3 regions of the Actinomadura sp. WAC 06369 genome follow, and region 3 is predicted to be linked to each of the others. Evidence: riboswitches for the same ligand, from Rfam matches in the RefSeq annotation. Region 3 holds a riboswitch; each other region holds the start of a gene.
The links. Region 3 has a riboswitch for thiamine pyrophosphate ahead of DMH08_RS05985 (purine-cytosine permease family protein). Riboswitches for the same ligand answer to the same signal wherever they lie in the genome.

Region 1 (4,340 bases), on a different contig from region 3:
GCCGGGCGCGCAGGGCCACGGCGCGGTCGGAGGGCAGGTGCCTGGACACGGTGGGGAGGACTTCCTTCCTGGGCAGTGCTGCGGGGGCCACGCGGACGCGTGACCCCCGGTGGGCGGACGGTCAGAATGCCAGGGCCTGGGCGCGGCGCCGCACCTCGGTCCCGCGGTTCTCGGTGAGCGCCTCGACCGGCGTGCCGGGCAGCGTGTCGTCCGCGGTGAACAGCCAGCGGACGGTCTCGACGTCGCTGTAGCCGGCGTCCGAGAGCACGGTGAGCGTGCCGGACAGGCCCTTGATCACCTGGCCCTCGTGGACGAAGGCCGCCGGGACCATCGGTTCGCCCGCGCGGCGGACCGCGAGCAGCTTGCGCTCGCTGATGAGCTGCTTGATCCGGTTGGTCTTGATGCCGAGCCGCTCGGCGGTCTCCGGGAGGGTGAGCCACTCTCCGGCGAGGGCGTCGGTGCGGGGGTCGAGTGCGCTTTCAACGGTTGCGTGCATCTGCGTCACGCCCCCTTGCTACCACGCCTTCGGAACCGGCAAACCCTCTCGACGACCACCTGTTTCGCGGGGACGCTCCGCTACGCGCGAACGGCCTGGCGGACGGGGGTGTCGGGATCGGCGAGCAGACCGGGGTCGACGGCCGCGCCGGACGCGATCACCCGGCGGGCCTGGACGAGGTCGCGGGGGCGGTCGACGGTGAGGATCGCGTCGAGGCGGTCGCCGGTGAGCCACGCGAGGGCCCACTTGGGGCCGTCCGGGTCGCCGCGCCGGATCATCCGCTCGGACGCCGCGTGGTTCCCGGCGTACTGGACCATGCGGCCGAACTGCTCGGACCAGAAGTACGGTGCCGCGTCGTAGGCGGCGTCCTCGCCGAGGAGGGTCGCGGCGGCGGTCTCGGGGGCGTTGAGGGCGGTGTCCCAGTGCTCGACGAGGAGCCGGCGCCCGTAGCGGGACGACCACCAGGCGGCGCAGTCGCCGACGGCGACGATGTCGGGGCGGGGCTCGCCGGGGGTGCCGGGCTCGGCGCCCTCGTGGCAGGTGCGGAAGGCCGCGTCGGTGACGACGCCGCGTTCGAGGAGGAGGCCTGAGCCGGCGAGCCAGCCGAGGTCGGGCCGGACGCCGACGCCGACGACGACCGCGTCGGCGTCGATGCGGCCGGGCGCCCCGTCGGCGGCCAGGACGAGGCCGCGCCCGTCGACCTCGGCGACCTTGACGCCGGTGCGGAGCTCGACGCCGGCCTCGGCGTACCAGGGCGCGGTCAGGGCGCCGGCCTCGGCGCCGAGCGCGTTCGCGAGGGGCGTGTCGGCGGCCTCGACGACGGTGACCGCGCAGCCCTTCCTCGCGGCGGTGGTGGCGACCTCGGCGCCGATCCAGCCCGCGCCGACGATCGCGACGCGGGCGCCCGGGACGAGGAGGCCGCGCAGCTCGCGGGCGTCCTCGATGGTGCGGACGACGTGCTGGCGGCCGTCGCCGGGCAGCGTGATCGGGGCCGCGCCGGTGGCGATGACCAGGCCGTCGAAGGGCAGGTCGCCGGCCGTGGTGGCGACGACGCCGCCGCGGCCGGGCGCGCCGGGGCGCAGCGCGGTGGCCCGCTCGCCGAGGAGGAGCTCGCAGCGCAGGGCGTCCCAGTCGGCGTCGACGGTGGTGTCGTCGGAGTCGCCCGCGAGGACGGCCTTCGACAGCGGCGGCCGGTCGTACGGCCGGTGCCGCTCGGCCGAGACGAGGGTGAGCGCGCCCTCGTACCCCTTCCTGCGCAGGGCCTCCACGGCGCGCACGCCGGCCAGCCCGCCACCCACGACAACAAGCCTCTCCATGGCGCTCACCTTAGTGGGGCCGCTTTTGCCTGGACATGTGTCCAGACGGTCATGTACGTCACAGCGGTCGTAAAGTGGGGGAAGACCACCCAGAACACCCGCGGGAGTCCGGTGCGACCGGGCTGAGAGGGCGGCTGACCGGGCCGCCGACCGCCTGACCTGATCCGGATCATGCCGGCGAAGGGAGCGCGAATGGAGATCGTCGTCATCGGGGCCGGGATCGTCGGCCTGGCCGCGGCGTGGCGGACGGCCGGCCGGGGCGGCGCGGTGACCCTCGTCGATCCCGCGCCCGCGGGCGGCGCGACGGCCGTCGCCGCGGGCATGATCACCCCTGTCAGCGAGCTGGCCTACGGCGAGGAGCCGCTGCTGCGGCTCAACCTCGCGGCCCACGACCGCTACGACGCGTTCGTGGCGGAACTGGAGGAATTCACCGGGACCGCCACCGGGTACCGCGACGACGGCCTGCTCCAGGTCGCGTTCGACTCCGACGACCTGGCCGTCCTGGACGACCTGCGCCGCTTCCAGGAGAGCCTCGGCCTCCCCGTCGAGGCGCTCACCGGCCGGGAGTGCCGCAAGCAGGAGCCGATGCTGGCGCCGGGCGTGCGGGGCGGGCTGCTCGCCCCGCGGGACGGGTCCGTCGACCCGCGCCGGCTCGCCGCGGCGCTGCTCGCGGCGTGCGAGAAGTCCGGCGTGCGGATCGTGCGGCGCCGCGCGGCGGGCGTGGTCGTCGAGCGGGACGCGGCGGCGGGCGTCCGCCTGGACGACGGGACGGTCCTGCGGGCCGACCGCGTCCTGCTGTCCGCGGGCCCCTGGTCGGGCGACCTCGACGGCCTGCCCGCCGGGACCGTCCCGCCCGTCCGCCCCGTCAAGGGGCAGGTGATCCGGCTGCGCACCCGCGTGCCGTTCCTGCGGCGGTGCGTCCGGGGGCTGGTGAAGGGCTCGCCGGTGTACCTGGTGCCGCGCGCGGACGACGGCGAGATCGTCCTCGGCGCCACGCAGGAGGAGCTCGGGTTCGACACCCGCGTGACCGCCGGCGGGCTGTGGGAGCTGCTGCGGGACGCCCGCGAGCTGATCCCCGGCGTCACCGAGCTCGAGTTCGCCGAGGTCACCGCCGGGCTGCGGCCCGGCTCCCCCGACAACGCCCCGGTCATGGGCGCCTCGGACGTGCCGGGGCTGGTCCTCGGCACCGGGCACTTCCGGCACGGCGTGCTGCTCGCGCCGGTCTCGGCGGACGTGCTGTCCGCGGCGCTGCTCGGCGACCCGGTGCCCGAGGTCGCCCGCCCGTTCTCCCCCGACCGATTCTCCGAGGTGAAGCGATGAAGGTCATCGTCAACGGCGAGCCGCGCGAGCTGCCCGCGGGCACGAGCGTCGCCGCCGCCGTCGCGGCCGTGAGCGCGGCGCCGACCGGCGTGGCCGCCGCGCTGAACGACGAGGTCGTCCGCCGGACGGCCTGGGAGGCGACGCCGCTGCGCGACGGCGACCGCCTGGAAGTGCTGACCGCCGTGCAGGGAGGCTGACGATGGACGACGCGACGAACGACACGAAGACGGCCGGCGGGACGGTGCGGGACGACGCGCTGGTGATCGCGGGCGAGGAGTTCGGCTCGCGGCTGATCATGGGGACGGGCGGCGCGCCCAGCATGCAGGTGCTGCGGGAGGCGCTCACCGCGTCCGGGACGGAGCTCACCACGGTCGCGATGCGGCGGGTGGACCCGGCGGCGCGCGGCTCGGTCCTGGACGTGCTCGCCGAGTGCGGCATCCGCGTGCTGCCCAACACCGCGGGCTGCTTCACCGCGGGCGAGGCGGTGCTGACCGCCAAGCTCGCCCGCGAGGCGCTCGGCACGAACCTGGTGAAGCTCGAGGTGATCGCGGACGAGCACACGCTGCTGCCCGACCCGATCGAGCTGGTCGAGGCCGCCGAGCAGCTCGTCGACGACGGGTTCGTCGTGCTGCCGTACACCAACGACGACCCCGTCCTGGCGCGGCGGCTGGAGCAGGTCGGGTGCGCGGCGGTGATGCCGCTCGGCTCCCCGATCGGCTCGGGCCTCGGCATCCGCAACCCGCACAACATCGAGCTGATCGTCGAGCGGGCGGGCGTCCCGGTCGTCCTGGACGCGGGGCTCGGCACCGCCAGCGACGCCGCCCTGGCCATGGAGCTGGGCTGCGACGCGGTGCTGCTGGCGACGGCGGTGACCCGCGCGCAGTCCCCGGCGATGATGGCCGCCGCGATGCGGCACGCCGTGGAGGGCGGGCGGCTGGCGCGGCTGGCCGGGCGGATCCCGAAGCGCCGGTACGCGCAGGCGTCGTCGCCCTTCGAGGGACTCGCCTCGATGTAGCGCGCCTTAACCGACGGTCAAGAATTATTCGCTGGACCTGAACAATGGACCGCTCTCAGACTGGGGCGGTCCATTGTCGTCCGGCGCAACCGCGCGCCGAACTTCGGTGTTCAGCGAAACGATCCGAATTTAAGGTGCGCTTCATGGAACAGGACATCTCCCCTCCGGCCGCGGCCGGAGGCGTCGACCGGCG
Region 2 (4,340 bases), on a different contig from region 3:
GGGCGGGGCCGGGACGCGCCGTCGCTGGTCACCTTGGGTCCGCTGTCCTTTCGGCATGGGTGCGGTGTACGGCCGTTCCCACGGATTGGAACGGTCCTTCGATACTATCCGCGCCCTGCCGGAACCATGCGTCCGCCCAGCTCAACGTGCCCGCCGACGGTGCCGCTCCCGGTGCCGGCCGGCGGCCCGCCGCGCCGCCGGGAGCCCCCGCGGACGGCCGCGGGCCGGGCCGGCGGGAGCGGTGGACGCCCCGCGCCGGACCCGGCCCGCGGACCCGGTCAGCGAGTTCGATCGGCGAGCCCTATCAGCGAGCCCGGCCGAACCCGATCGGCGGACCGGTCAGGAGCCGTTCGGCGTGACCGGGAGGTACACGCGCCCCCCGGCGGCCTTGAACTCGCCCGCCTTCTCCCGCATCCCGGCGGCGATCGCCTCGGTGTCGCCCAGGCCGCGCTCGTCGGCGTACCGGCGGACGTCCCGGGTGATCTTCATCGAGCAGAAGTGCGGGCCGCACATCGAGCAGAAGTGCGCCGTCTTCGCCGGGGCCGCCGGCAGCGTCGCGTCGTGGAAGGAGCGCGCGGTGTCGGGGTCCAGCGACAGGTTGAACTGGTCCTCCCAGCGGAAGTCGAACCGGGCGTCCGACAGCGCGTCGTCCCACGCCTGCGCGCCCGGGTGGCCCTTGGCGACGTCCGCCGCGTGCGCGGCGATCTTGTAGGCGATCACGCCCGCCTTGACGTCGTCGCGGTCGGGCAGCCCGAGATGCTCCTTCGGCGTGACGTAGCAGAGCATCGCGGTGCCGTGCCAGCCGATCATCGCGGCGCCGATCGCCGAGGTGATGTGGTCGTAGCCGGGCGCGATGTCGGTGGTCAGCGGCCCGAGCGTGTAGAACGGGGCGCCGTCGCACCACTCCTGCTGGAGGTCGACGTTCTCCTTGATCTTGTGCATCGGGACGTGCCCGGGCCCCTCGTTCATGACCTGGTTGTCGTACTCGGCCGCGATGCGCGTCAGCTCGCCCTGAGTGCGCAGCTCCGCGAACTGCGCCTCGTCGTTGGCGTCGGCGATCGAGCCGGGCCGCAGCCCGTCCCCGAGCGACCACGTGACGTCGTAGGCAGCGAAGATCTCGCACAGCTCCCGGAAGTGCGTGTACAGGAAGTTCTCCTCGTGGTGCGCCAGGCACCACGCCGCCATGATCGACCCGCCGCGCGACACGATGCCGGTCTTGCGGCGCGCCGTCAGCGGGACGTACCGCAGCAGCACGCCCGCGTGGACGGTCATGTAGTCGACGCCCTGCTCGGCCTGCTCGATCACGGTGTCGCGGAAGACCTCCCAGGTCAGCTCGGCCGGGTCGCCGCCGACCTTCTCCACCGCCTGGTACAGCGGGACGGTCCCCACCGGGACGGGCGAGTTCCGCAGGATCCACTCGCGGGTGGTGTGGATGTCGCGGCCCGTCGACAGGTCCATGATCGTGTCGGCGCCCCACCGGGTCGCCCACGTCATCTTCTCCACCTCGTCCTCGATCGAGGACGCCACCGCCGAGTTCCCGATGTTGGCGTTCACCTTCACCAGGAAGTTCCGGCCGATGATCATCGGCTCGATCTCGGGATGGTTGACGTTCGCCGGCAGCACCGCGCGGCCCGCCGCCAGCTCGTCCCGGACGAACTCCGGCGCGACGCCCTCGCGCAGCGCGACGAACTCCATCTCGGGCGTGATCTCCCCGCGCCGCGCGTAGGCGCGCTGGGTGACGGCCCCGCCGGACGCCCGGCGCGGCCGCCGCGCGGGGAACGCCGCGCCCTCCCGCAGCGGATCGCCGGACCGGCGCCCGTCGTCCTCGGGGCGCGCGGCGCGCCCGTCGTAGGCGGCGGTGTCGCCGCGCTCGGCGATCCACGCGTCCCGCAGGGCCGGCAGGCCCCGGCGGACGTCGGTCTCGAAGGCGGGGTCGGTGTACGGTCCCGACGTGTCGTACAGGACCATGGCGTCGCCGTTGGTCAGCGGCACCTCCCGCATCGGCACCCGCACATCGGGCCGGGAGCCCTGCAGGTACGTCTTGCGGGCGGCCTGAACCACAGATTCGTTCACGACTCGATCTCTCCCTACGCCGGCATTACCCGGTCAGGTTCATGCGGTCAGCGGCCGTGCCAGCCGCTATCTCAGCCCGGTTCGCCGGGCCCCCGCGTCGGTCGTGATCGACGGTAACCCCTGCCGCCCCCGTTGCCGCAACCGGGGAGCATGGGGTAGACGCGCGCGTGCCGCCCCCGGTGACCGGGGGCGGCACGCGCGTCCGTTCCGCGGCGGGCGGGCCGCCGGCGTCCTACACCGCCGCCGGCGCTCCTCCCGCCGTCACGCGGGACGGGTCAGACCAGGCCGGTCAGACCAGGCCGGTCAGACCAGGCCCTGCGCGAGCATCGCGTCGGCGACCCGCTCGAAGCCGGCGATGTTGGCGCCGACGACGTAGTCGCCGGGGGCGCCGTACCGCTCGGCGGTCTCGAAGCAGGTGGCGTGGATGTCGCGCATGATCCGCGCCAGTTCGCTCTCGACCTGCGAGAACGTCCATGACTCGCGGCCCGCGTTCTGCCGCATCTCCAGCGCGCTGACCGCCACGCCGCCCGCGTTCGCGGCCTTCCCGGGCCCGAACGCCACGCCGGCGTCCTGCAGGATGTGGACGGCCTCGGGCGTCGTCGGCATGTTCGCGCCCTCCGCCACCGCCTTCACCCCGTTGCGGACGAGGATCCGGGCGGACTCGGCGTCCAGCTCGTTCTGGGTCGCCGACGGCAGCGCGATGTCGGCCGGCACGTCCCAGACCCGCCCCGCCGGGACGAACCGGGCCGAGGCGCCGCGCAGCTCCGCGTAGTCGGAGACGCGGCCCCGGTCGACCTCCTTGACGTGCTTGAGCAGGTCGAGGTCGATGCCCTTCTCGTCGACGACGTAGCCGCCCGAGTCGGACACGGTGATGACGTTCGCGCCGAGCGCCTGCGCCTTCTCGATCGAGTAGATGGCGACGTTGCCGGACCCGGACACCACGACCTGCTGCCCGTCGAGGTCCTCGCCGCGCCGCTTCAGCATCTCGGCGGTGAACAGGACGCTGCCGTACCCGGTCGCCTCGGTGCGGCCCGCGGAGCCGCCCCAGCCCTGCCCCTTGCCGGTGAGGACGCCGGCCTCCCAGCGGTTGGTGACGCGCCGGTACTGGCCGAACAGGAAGCCGATCTCGCGGCCGCCGACGCCGATGTCGCCCGCCGGGACGTCGGTGTGCTCGCCCACGTGCCGGTACAGCTCGGTCATGAACGACTGGCAGAACCGCATGATCTCGTCGTCGGACCGCCCGTGCGGGTCGAAGTCGCTGCCGCCCTTGCCGCCGCCGATGCCGAGCCCGGTGAGCGCGTTCTTGAAGATCTGCTCGAAGCCGAGGAACTTCACGATCCCCAGGTTCACCGTGGGGTGGAACCGCAGGCCGCCTTTGTACGGGCCGAGCGCGCCGTTGAACTCGACGCGGAAGCCGCGGTTGACGTGCACCCGGCCGGCGTCGTCCTGCCACGGTACGCGGAACATGATCTGCCGCTCGGGCTCGATCAGCCGCTCGATCAGCCTGCTCGCGGCCAGCCGCGGCCGCGCGGACAGCACGGCGGGCAGCGACTCGAGCACCTCGTGGACGGCCTGGTGGAACTCCGGCTCGCCGGGGTCGCGGCGCAGGACGCCGTCATAGGTCTCCTCGAGCGCGGCCAGGACGTCGGGCGAGCCGGGCAGACGGGGGGACAGGGGCATGTGGTGGTTCCTTTCGGCGAACGGTGATCGTGCGGGTACGCCGGCGACCGAGACGTTCACCTCCCGCGGCCCCATTGCCGGGACGCCACGGCCTCAAGCGGCCTTCTCACTCTAAAACGTGATCGCCGTACGCATGACGCTGCTAAGCTGTCCCGTTTGCCAACATCTGCGCCGTCAGGGACATTCCACGCCGCGCCGCCGCTCAAACCCGGTGCGCCGCCTCCGGAGCGGGCCGGATGCGCGGATCGCGGGGGGTCGGGGAAGATGGTCGCGTGGTGACCCTCTCCCGGCTCGGCGGACTTCCGAAACGCCTCGCGGGCGGCGGGACCGCCGCGCGCGACGCGGTCCTCGCGCTGCTGCTGGCGGCGGCGGCCGTCGCCGCGGCCCTGGCGTGGCCGGGCGTGCGGCCCCTCGACGCGCCCGGCGCCGTGCTGCTCGCCGCCGCGCACCTCCCGCTGGCCGCCATCCGGCGCCGCCCGGCCCCCGGGCTCGCGGTCCTGGTCGCCCTGGCGCTGGCGTACCACCTGCTGCAGTACCAGCACCACGCGCTCGTCCCGGCCGAGGTCATCGCGCTGTTCGCCTACGCC
Region 3 (4,340 bases):
CGACCCAGCCGAGCTGCGCGCCGGACGGGTCCTTCAGCAGGCTCGTGTCGATGCGGACGTCGATGAGGCGGCCGTCGCGGTGGAACCGGCGGGTCGCGATCGAGATCCGCCCGCCGTCCCCGGCCCGGCGGGTGAGCAGCCGCTCCTGGACGGCGTTGTGCTCGGCCTTCAGCTCGTCCGGGACGATCGGCGGCACGCGCCCGATCATCTCTTCGGCCGTCCAGCCGAACATCCGCTCGGCCGCCGGGTTCCACACGGTGACGCGGTGCTTGCCGTCCACGGCCACGATCGCGTCCGCGGCGCTCTCGATGACCGCCCGCGCGATCGGGTCGTGGACGTGGTGATGCACGACTGTCATCGTGCCACCGGACCCGTTGCCGCGCCGGAGAACCGCAACGGAAAAGTTCTCACTCTTCCCGCCGCGGCAACGGAAGAACGCCACGTCAGCGCGCTGCGCCGCGCGGTTTCGCCAGCCGGCCGACGGCCAGCGCGGCCGCCCCGGCGAGCAGGAACGACAGCAGCGACGCGCTCATCCAGCTTTGCGGCGCGAAGTTCAGCAGGTTTCGGACGTCCGTCCAGAACCCGGCCCAGCCGCTCACCGTGCCCGGGTTGATGAGCTGGTACGCGACGAACCCGACCACCCACGCGGCGACCATGCCCCACCGCGACGGCGCCGCGGCCGAGCCGTCCCAGCCGTCCCGGCCCCGGCCGAGGAAGAAGTCGGCGGCCAGCACGCCCAGCATCGGGACGAACACCGACCCGATCAGCGACAGGAAGCCCGCGTAGTCGCCGATGTCCAGCGCGAGCGCCAGCACGGTGATCAGCGCGCCGAGCGCGACCGTCAGGACGCGGCGGTCGGCGCGGGGCGCGAGGTTCTGGATCGACACCGCCGTGGAGTACACGTTCGCGAACGACTGGTCCGCCTCGCGCAGCACGAACACGCCGAAGAACAGCACGCCCAGCGGCACCGCGAGGAACGGGTCGAACACGTTGCCGGTCGCGCCCGCCAGCGCGAGGGCCAGCAGGCCGAGGACGTACGCGACGATCTGCGTGACCGAGTAGCCGACGGCCGCCGCGCCGAACGCGCCGCGCTCGCTGCGCGCGTGCCGGGTGTAGTCGGCGGCGACCGGCACCCACGAGATCGACACCGCCAGCGCCGCGTCGGCGCCGATCAGGAAGCCGTCCCAGCCCCCGTCCGTCAGATCCGGCAGCGGCTCCCGCACCAACCGCACATAGAAGTAGACGAGCGCGACCATCACCGCCGCCGTCACGTACCGGCGCAGCAGCCGCACCGAGCCGAGCGGCCAGATCGTCAGGGCGGTCGTCAGCACCCCCGCCGCGATCACGTAGCCCCACCGGGGGACGCCGTCCCACAGGTGCCGCGCCGCGTCCGCGATCACGATCAGCTCGAACGTCCCCCACCCGACGAGCTGCGCGATGTTCAGGACGGTCGGGACGTACGACAGCCGCGCGCCGAACAGGCCGCGCAGCAGCACCATCGCGGGACGTCCGGTCCGGGCGCCCGGCACGGCGGCGAGCCCGAGCATCAGCCCGCCGACGGCCGTCCCGACGATCATCGCGACGATCCCGGCGGCGATCGACAGCGTCGGCACGCCGTCCTCGTCCGGCGCGAGCACGGTGTACGCGCCCGAGAACGCCAGCAGGCTGACCCCGAGGTTCGCCCAGAACGCGCTCTGGTCCCAGAAGCCGAGGACCTTCGGCGCCGGCTCGTCCAGGGTGTACGGGACCTCGTCGACGGCGGACGCCATGCAGCACTCTCCCTACGCCGGCATTACCCGGACAGGTTCATGCGGTCGGCGACGCCTCTGGATTCGCCCTCTCAGCCCGGCCTCGGCCCGAGCTCCCGCGGAAATCAGACGGAAGTGTGCAACAACCGCCCAAAAAGGTCAAGCCACGTACGGGTCCCCGTCCCCCTCCATCGTGCGGCCCGCCGCCGCCCACGCCTGCATCCCGCCGGCGACGTTCTTCGCCAGCCACCCCGCCTGGTTGAGCGCCACGGTCACCTGCGCCGACCGCCCCCCGGACCGGCAGATCACGAACACCTCGCGGTCGCGCGGGATCTCCGCCGCCCGGTCGCTGAGCCGGCCCATCGGGATGTGGACGGCGTCGGGCGCGTGCCCCGCGTCCCACTCGTCCTGTTCCCGCACGTCGAGCAGGTAGGCGTCCGCCGGCACCTCGGCGGCCGGCACCGCCGGCACGTCGTCCCCGAAAATCATCACTCCTCCATGGAACCGCGCGAAACCCCGCCGCGTCGAATCACGCATGCGGTATCGGACGCCACTCCTCGCCGCGTCCGGCCTGGCTCTGATCCTTTCATTGGCCGGTTGCGGCGACGAAAGCACCTCGAGCGAATCCGCCGACGGCTCCACCGCGGTGCAGCCGTCCAGCTCCCCCGAGGAGACCCTCACGATCAAGGTCAAGCCCTCTCCGGACGCCCCCGCCACGACCTGGAACCTCACCTGCGACCCGCCCGGCGGCACCCACCCGAAGGCCGCGGAGGCGTGCGCCGCCCTCGCCGAGACCGCGGACCCGTTCAAGCCCGTCACCACCGAGATCTGCACGAAGATCTACGGCGGCCCCGCCACCGCCACCGTCCAGGGCACCTGGCGGGGAAGCAAGGTCGACACGGCGTTCTCCCGCGAGGACGGCTGCCAGCTCCACCGCTGGACGGAGGTGGCCCCGCTCTTCGGCGACGTGCCGAAACCGGGCTGACCTCTCCTTCCGAGGCCGGACGCCCGGTCCCGCGGGCCGGGCGTCCGGCAACGATTGGGTTGCGGAGCGACGGGTTGATCTTGTCGCCGTGGGGGAAATTTCCTAGATTCCCCACATCGGGGCCCCGCTTCCAGTCCTTGCCGTCACCCGCCACCGGCCCGCGACCCGAGCCGGGCGGGAACGGCCGTCCTCGCCAGAGGAGGCCCCATGTCCGAGGTCAAACGACGCGACCTGCTGGCCGGTGCCGCGGCCTTCGCCGGGTTCGCGACCGTCGGCCTGCTCCCCGGAACCGCCACCGCCGCGACCCGGCAGCGCCCCGGCGCCGCCCTTCCCCCCTCCCTCTCCGTCGGCGACCGGGCCGTGGTCGCCCGCGTCGACGCCCGCCGCGCGCTGCGGCACCTGCGGGTGCTCAGCGACCAGATCGGCTGGCGCATCGCCGGCACCGAGTCCGAGCACCGCGCCGCCCGCTACATCGCCCGCGAGCTGCGCGACCTCGGCTACCGGGTCGAGCTGCAGCCGTTCCCGGTCGCCGACAAGTACCTCGCGGAGATCCGCGCCCGCGGCGAGCGGCTCTGGCAGAGCAGCGCCTCCCCGCAGGCCGCCGTCGCCTCTGCGTCCGGCAAGGTCGCGGACGTCGGCAAGGTCACCGAGGTCACGGGCGACGTGCGCGGCAGGCTCGTCCTGTTCGACCGCGTCGTCGGCAAGGAGACCGAGCAGGCCAAGGCCGCAGCCGCCGCGGGAGCCGCGGCGGCCCTCATCGTCAACGCCCGCTCGGAGACCTACCCCGAGCGCAAGCCGGGCTCCTTCACCCCGAACCTGTCCGAGACCGTCGCGATCCCCGTGCTGGGCCTCGCCGAGTACCACGGCGAGCGGATCCGCGCGGGCGCCCGCAAGCTCTCCTTCAAGGTCACCCACCACTCCGGCCTGACCTCGTACAACGTCCTGGCCGAGCGGAAGGCGACCCTGCCGAACCCCGGCGGCAAGGCCGTCATCGTCAGCGCGCACTACGACAGCGTCCCCGGCTCGCCCGGCGCGAACGACGACGGCAGCGGGACCGTCCTGTGCCTCGAACTGGCGCGCGTCCTGCGGCGCCTGCCCACCCAGCAGGCCGTCCGCATCTGCCTGTGGGGTGCGGAGGAGTCCGGCCTGGTCGGCGCCCGGCACTACGTGAAGGAACTCGACGAGGCGGGCGTCGCGCAGATCACCGGCTGCTTCCAGAACGACATGGTCGCCACGAGCCACCCGCCCGCGGACACGTACTGGCTGCTGTCGGTGGACGGCGCGGACAACACCACCACCGCCGCGGTGAACGCCGCCGCGCGCCGGCTCGGCTACGCCGACCAGGCCGAGGGGCCCACCGCCCGCGGCTCCAGCGACCACGAAGCCTTCTTCGAGCGCGGGATCCCGGCCGGCAACTTCAGCTGGCGCGGCGGCGAGGCGCCCAGCCAGCTCGAGCCGACCTACCACACGCCCGAGGACACGATCGCCGACAACATCAGCCTCCAGCGCCTCCAGGTGTCCCTGGAACTGATCGGCTGCGCCGCCTACGACGTGGCCCGCCGCAAGTAGCGGCCGCTCACCGGAGGGCCAGGTCCGCCTCGCCGCGC

Region 1: linked by a shared signal. The riboswitch ahead of thiO (glycine oxidase ThiO) and the one ahead of DMH08_RS05985 (purine-cytosine permease family protein) in region 3 are both predicted to bind thiamine pyrophosphate.
Region 2: linked by a shared signal. The riboswitch ahead of thiC (phosphomethylpyrimidine synthase ThiC) and the one ahead of DMH08_RS05985 (purine-cytosine permease family protein) in region 3 are both predicted to bind thiamine pyrophosphate.

The regions. Positions count from the first base shown of each region.
Region 1 covers NZ_QHJN01000260.1:920-5,259, reverse strand. Annotated here, with positions in the region: gene thiE (thiamine phosphate synthase) at 1-49, opposite strand, end outside; gene DMH08_RS37435 (Rv2175c family DNA-binding protein) at 122-496, opposite strand; gene DMH08_RS37430 (NAD(P)/FAD-dependent oxidoreductase) at 577-1,812, opposite strand; TPP riboswitch at 1,903-2,015, shown strand; gene thiO (glycine oxidase ThiO) at 2,005-3,132, shown strand; gene thiS (sulfur carrier protein ThiS) at 3,129-3,329, shown strand; gene DMH08_RS37415 (thiazole synthase) at 3,332-4,147, shown strand; partial or broken gene DMH08_RS37410 (DMT family transporter) at 4,291-4,340, shown strand, end outside.
Region 2 covers NZ_QHJN01000017.1:39,284-43,623, forward strand. Annotated here, with positions in the region: gene DMH08_RS07465 (TetR/AcrR family transcriptional regulator) at 1-32, opposite strand, end outside; gene thiC (phosphomethylpyrimidine synthase ThiC) at 340-2,073, opposite strand; TPP riboswitch at 2,065-2,179, opposite strand; gene gdhA (NADP-specific glutamate dehydrogenase) at 2,377-3,753, opposite strand; gene DMH08_RS07480 (sensor histidine kinase) at 4,026-4,340, shown strand, end outside.
Region 3 covers NZ_QHJN01000013.1:64,427-68,766, reverse strand. Annotated here, with positions in the region: gene DMH08_RS05990 (PAS domain-containing protein) at 1-358, opposite strand, end outside; gene DMH08_RS05985 (purine-cytosine permease family protein) at 444-1,769, opposite strand; TPP riboswitch at 1,762-1,878, opposite strand; gene DMH08_RS05980 (rhodanese-like domain-containing protein) at 1,908-2,234, opposite strand; gene DMH08_RS05975 (SSI family serine proteinase inhibitor) at 2,284-2,733, shown strand; gene DMH08_RS05970 (M20/M25/M40 family metallo-hydrolase) at 2,941-4,302, shown strand; gene DMH08_RS05965 (enoyl-CoA hydratase-related protein) at 4,310-4,340, opposite strand, start outside.